2 regions of the Parageobacillus galactosidasius genome follow, and region 1 is predicted to be linked to the other one. Evidence: riboswitches for the same ligand, from Rfam matches in the RefSeq annotation. Region 1 holds a riboswitch; the other holds the start of a gene.
What was found. Region 1 has a riboswitch for S-adenosylmethionine ahead of B9L23_RS02445 (phosphoadenylyl-sulfate reductase). Riboswitches for the same ligand answer to the same signal wherever they lie in the genome.

Region 2: it holds a riboswitch for S-adenosylmethionine, as region 1 does, so the genes downstream of both, B9L23_RS17190 (methionine ABC transporter ATP-binding protein) here and B9L23_RS02445 (phosphoadenylyl-sulfate reductase) in region 1, are expected to answer to the same signal.

Annotation. Positions count from the first base shown of each region.
Region 1 is NZ_NDYL01000001.1:463,583-466,745, forward strand. It holds gene sat (sulfate adenylyltransferase) at 1-452, opposite strand, end outside; gene B9L23_RS02445 (phosphoadenylyl-sulfate reductase) at 596-1,303, opposite strand; SAM riboswitch class I at 1,430-1,540, opposite strand; gene B9L23_RS02450 (PAS domain-containing sensor histidine kinase) at 1,693-3,163, opposite strand, start outside.
Region 2 is NZ_NDYL01000002.1:1,484,937-1,488,099, reverse strand. It holds gene B9L23_RS17195 (O-acetylhomoserine aminocarboxypropyltransferase/cysteine synthase family protein) at 1-1,056, shown strand, start outside; SAM riboswitch class I at 1,187-1,295, shown strand; gene B9L23_RS17190 (methionine ABC transporter ATP-binding protein) at 1,391-2,419, shown strand; gene B9L23_RS17185 (methionine ABC transporter permease) at 2,409-3,077, shown strand; gene B9L23_RS17180 (MetQ/NlpA family ABC transporter substrate-binding protein) at 3,094-3,163, shown strand, end outside.

The DNA of each region.
Region 1 (3,163 bases):
GTAATCGGGCCGCCTACATATACATTTGGCTTTTCAAATAGTTTCCGTACGCCTGGATGTTTGAGTTCCTCTGTTTTGTAAACGAGAAGTGCTTCTTTTGTTTTATCAGGTTGATAGATTTCTTGAATATCAATGACTCCATAGACTTCTCCGTTGTAAACGAGTTTGGCCGTTTCGCCGGCAGAAAGCTCTTTTGCCTTTTCTTCGGTTACAGCAAGGGTAATTGGAATGCTCCATACTGTACCGTTGGTTAAGCGCATCGTTTCAACGACAGAGTCATAATCCTCTTTTGTTAAAAATCCGGTAAGCGGGCTGTAAGCGCCTGTTCCGATCAATTCTAAATCACTTAACTCGGCATTTGTCAGCTCAATTTCTTTTGTCAGTGTATCCAATGGATAGCTAGGATTCCATCGATCGATTAATGTGCCTCCGTGTGGAATGCTTAAACTCATTGTTCATAACCTCCTAGAATCAATATTTCATATAGGAAAACTATGATTTATTGCGAAACGTCACCGCTGTTTTTGTATAATGATCGTTTTTCTTCGGCTATTGTTTTTTCAAGCTAATAATGCCAAAGGTGACAAGCCAAACCTTATGAGATGTGAAGGCCGCATTCTGTTTTTCCGTGGCCGACCCATCTGCCGGAACGTAAATCATTTGGATCGAGTGCGGGGGACGTACAAGGTTCACAGCCAATGCTTGGATAGCCGCGATCGTGAAGGACATTGTACGGAAGACGACGTTTGTATACATAATTCCATACATCTTTCCATGTCCAATGAATAAGAGGGCATATTTTTATGGATTTAAATTTGTCATCTTTATTTATATATTCTACATGGCTTCGTGTTGGCGATTGTTCGCGGCGCAGTCCAGAAATCCAAGCGGTTATTCCTGTTAATGCTTCGCGAAGCGGAATGACTTTTCGCAGTTCACAACATTTATTTGGGTTGTGTTTCCATAATTCATCTCCCAACTGTTGCGCTTGTTCTTCTAGCGATAAACTTGGTTTTTTCATGACGATGCGGAGAGAAGGATATTTTTCTTTTACTTTTTCGATTGTTTTGTACGTTTCGCGAAAATGGAGCCCGGTATCGAGAAATACGATTTCCGCATCTGGCTTTACTTGCGAAATCAAATCGATTAACACGATTCCTTCAACGCCGAAGCTACAGGCGTACACAATATCGTCCTTATATTGGCGGAATGCCCAAGTGAGGACATCAAGCGCCCCTTTTGTTTCATTATCGTGAGGGAATGAAGGTTTTTCTTCGGTTTCCCATGTTTGATAAGTGAGCATCTTTCTCCCTCCTTAAAAATCAAAGAAAATAAAGTGGATTAGTCGGTTATATAGGAATAGAAAGAGAACGAACGCTTATAAAAAACGCTCTTCCATTTTGGAAAGAGCGAAGAGGCCGCATATTTCACCTTATCTTCCAAAATGGCACCCATTTTGCTGGAATTAGCACCTTACTTTTTCATGAAGCAGGTTGCCGGAGTTCATCGGGCCAGTTCCCTCCCTCACTCTCGATAAGTTTGATGTAATTGATTAAAATTTTAACATAATTCACACAAAAGTCAATCCTAGTTTTTCGATAGGAATTAATTTTTTGCTGATATAACACAGTAGAGGAATAAAGAAATCAGGAAAGAAAAGGGCGGTTTGTTGTCCGACCTTTTCCATGCATGTCAACCGGATAATAGGGAATTATGCAAAACAGAGGATGCAGAAACGCGGATCGGCAATGTTACTTCGACGGTTGTTCCTTTATTCTCTTCACTCATAATCGACATCGTTCCACCGTGGTCTTCGATAATTTTTTTACTGATCATTATTCCGAGGCCAGTACCTTTTTCTTTTGTTGTAAAGAACGGTTTTCCTATTTTTTCTAGCTGTTCTTTTGGAATTCCGCAGCCTTCGTCGATAAAGCGGATAAGAACGGAATATTCATCCTTTTTTTGTGCCTCAATAAAAATATGTCCACCGCTTTTCATCGCTTCCATTGCATTTTTTAAGAAATTAATAAATACTTGCTTTAATCCGTTTTCGTCACATTCAATGAGAGGAAGAGATGGATCAATTTTTGTAATAATTTGGATGTTATGCAAAATACCTTGTGTTTCTAATAAAGTGGTGACATGTTGAAGCAAAACGCCAATATCACTTTTTGTAAATTTGGTTGCTTGTGGTTTTGCCAACACTAATAGTTCGCCTAAAATAAGTTCAATGCGCTGAATTTCTGATTCAATAATGTGAAGGTAAGGTTTTTTCTCGTCAAGTTCGAATTGCAATAGTTGTATAAATCCTTTTATGGCTGTAAGCGGATTGCGAATTTCATGGGCGATCCCAGCCGCTAGCTGGCCGGCAACTGAGAGCTTTTCCGATGTTCGAATGAATTCTTCTGTTTTTTTCAGTTCGGTAATATCGGTGAATGTCAATACCGCATCAACGACGGCTCCATTTTCCAAAACAGGCGTTACCGTATAGGAAACGGGGAAATGGGTACCATCTTTTTTCCAAAAAATATCTTCACTAATATGATATGTTTTCCCATCTTGAATGGCGAGATCAATTGGGCATTCATCAATAGAGTAAGGAGTTCCATCTTTTTTCGTATGGTGAATGATATCATGCGATGCTTTTCCAATGGCTTCTTCCGCTTTATATCCCGTCATTCGTTCTGCAGCTGGATTCCAGAAAACGATATTTCCATATTTATCAATCCCACAAACTCCTTCAGCAATAGAATTTAATATGAGTGTATGTTTATGATATAAGTTTTCCAGCTCTTTTCGGTAGCGATTGAGTTCCGTCATATTTTGGCCAATCACATAAATTCCTTTCAAGCGATTTCCATGAATTATTGGAATGGTTTTAAAATGCATGTCAATAATTTTTTCATTTTTATGCTTTACTTGTAAATCATATTCACAACTTTCTCCTTTTAATGTTCGTTCAAATTTTTTTTTTGCTTTTTCAATTTGGTCTGGGGCGATAAACTGAGTAAAATGTTTGCCAATATATTCGCTTGGTTTGTATCCAAGCATTTTTCTTACTTCAGGGTTGCCGGATATAAGTAGCCCATTTATGTCTAGCAGAAGAATCACATCAGGGTATTCGAAAAAAAGACATTTATGACATTGTTTATTTTCTTTTAAT
Region 2 (3,163 bases), on a different contig from region 1:
AGCGGAATGGCCGCCATTACACTGGCCATTTTGAATATCGCCGGAGCTGGGGATGAAATTGTATCGGCATCTACGTTATATGGCGGTACATATAATTTGTTCGTCAATACATTGCCGAAATACGGAATTAAAACCCACTTTGTCGATCCGTCTAATCCGGAAAATTTCCGAGCAGCGATTACACCAAAAACGAAAGCAATTTTCGCCGAAACGATTGGCAACCCTAGTTTGCACATATTAGATATTGAGGCGGTGGCGCAAATCGCTCGTGAAGCGGGAATTCCGCTCATTATCGACAACACATTCGCCACTCCTTATTTGTGCAGACCAATTGAACATGGGGCGAATATCGTGATCCATTCCGCCACAAAATGGCTTGTTGGGAATGGGACGACCTTAGGCGGCATCATTGTTGATGGTGGTAATTTTGACTGGAATTCGCCAAAGTTTCCAGGATTTATTACTCCTGATCCAAGCTATCACAACCTTGTGTATGCTGAGGCGTTTGGACCTGCTGCATACATTGTCAAAGCTCGCGTGCAGCTGCTTCGCGATTTAGGTCCAGCGATTAGCCCATTTAATGCCTTTCAAATTCAGCTTGGTCTTGAAACATTGCATGTACGTATGAAAGAACATATTGCGAATACAAGAAAAATCGTCGAGTATTTAGATCGTCATCCAGCAATAGAGTGGGTGCTTTATCCAGAACACGACAGTCATCCAGCAAAAGAACTAGCGAAAAAATATTTGCCAAAAGGAGCGGGTTCCATCGTTGTATTTGGCGTAAAAGGCGGCAGAGAGGCAGGAGCGAAATTGATCAACAGTGTAAAATTATGGTCGCATGTTGCCAACGTTGGCGATGCGAAAAGTTTAATTATCCATCCTGCAAGCACCACACATCAACAGCTAAACGAAGAAGAACTAAAATCATCTGGAGTGACAGAAGATTTAGTTCGTCTATCTGTCGGCATCGAAAATATCGATGACTTAATCGAAGATTTAGAACAGGCAATTGCGGCTGCTACCGGAATTACATCTGATGTTTCCGTCTCATAATCACAAGAAATGATAATCATGCCATTTTCCATAATGACTATAACATTTCCATTGACACTATTCGACATATAGTGATAAAATCACATTCGTAATTATTGAGAGATTTTAATTGAATAAAGTGTTTTTTGTGCTCTTATCAAGAGAGGTGGAGGGATGTGCCCAATGAAGCCCGGCAACCGTCAGCGTACTCGCTGAAATGGTGCCAATTCACACAAAGCGTCTGCTTTGAGAGATAAGAGACAGAACGGTAATCATTGCCTTTCTGTTCTCTTGAGCAGAAAGGCTTTCTTTTTGCGGCGAGTTGTCTTTTACATGAGGGAAGGTGGAAATGTGCATGATTACATTAGAAAACGTGACAAAAATATATGAAGCGGCCAATGGATCTGTAACAGCAGTGGATAATGTCTCTTTGCAAATTAAAGAAGGCGAAATTTTCGGAATCATCGGATATAGCGGGGCGGGAAAAAGTTCGTTAATCCGTCTCCTTAACGGATTGGAAAAACCGACCAAAGGGAAAGTCATTGTCGCTGGACGGGATATTGCTAATATTAAAGGAAAGGAATTGCGAAAGGCCCGTCAGGAAATCGGAATGATTTTTCAGCATTTTAATTTATTATGGTCAAGAACGGTTCGCGAAAACATTGCGTTTCCATTAGAAATTGCCGGTGTACCGAAAGAACAGCGGAAAAAACGAGTAGACGAGTTGATTCAGCTTGTAGGTTTGCAAGGAAGAGAAAACGCCTATCCGTCACAGCTTAGCGGCGGGCAAAAGCAGCGCGTCGGCATCGCGCGCGCTTTGGCGAACAATCCAAAAGTGTTATTGTGCGATGAGGCGACATCCGCGCTAGACCCGCAGACAACCGATTCCATTTTGGAACTTTTGGTGGATATTAATAAGCGTTTAGGATTGACAATTGTATTAATTACCCATGAAATGCACGTGATTCGTAAAATTTGCAACCGCGTTGCAGTGATGGAAAACGGAAAAATTGTTGAACAAGGAGAAGTGCTGCAAGTGTTCCGGCAGCCAAAGCAGGAGATTACGAAACGGTTTGTACAGCAGGTCATCGAACCGGAGGAAACGAAAGAAACGATTGCGCATTTACTCGATAAATATCCAAAAGGAACGGTTTTTCAATTGACGTTTGTTGGAGAGGTTACGGAACAGCCGCTGATTGCTAACGTTGTTCGCCAATTTCAAGTTGATGCGAATATTCTTCAAGGAAAAATTTCGCAAACCCACCAAGGCGCTTACGGTGTGCTGTTTGTTCATATGGATGGAGAGAAAGAGGAAGTTGCCCGTGCGATCGATTATATTCGAAAGCAGCAAGTGGCGGTGGAGGTGATTACGGATGCTCGCTAACCTCTTACCAAATGTAGAGTGGGATATGATTTGGGCAGCGACCGTTGAAACGCTTTATATGACAGGAATTTCTGTCGTTGCAACATTTATATTAGGAACGATTCTTGGACTGCTTTTATTTTTAACGTCAAAGGGAAACTTATGGGAAAACCGCCTGGCGAATATGATCATCGCCGCTATCGTTAACATTTTTCGTTCCATCCCATTTATCATATTAATTATTTTGTTAATCCCGTTTACGAAATTCGTTGTCGGAACGATTCTTGGCGCAAATGCGGCATTGCCAGCACTCATTATTGGAGCGGCGCCATTTTACGCGAGAATGGTGGAAATTGCGCTTCGCGAAATTGATAAAGGTGTCATCGAAGCGGCCAAAGCGATGGGAGCGACAACGGCCACGATTATTTGGAAAGTGCTTCTTCCAGAGTCATTGCCTGCTCTTGTATCTGGAATTACCGTCACTGCAATTGCTTTAGTTGGATATACAGCGATGGCAGGGGTCGTTGGCGCCGGCGGCCTTGGCAACTTAGCGTATCTTGAAGGATTTCAGCGCAGCCATAATGATGTGACGTTTGTCGCCACCGTTCTAGTTTTGGTGATTGTCTTTGTCATTCAGTTTATCGGTGACTTTGTCACTTCCAAAATAGATAAACGATAAAAGGGGGAAGATCAATATGAAAAAATGGATTAGTGCATTATTTGCCATCGTTCTTGTGTTGGCTTTGGCAGCATGCGGAGGCAATA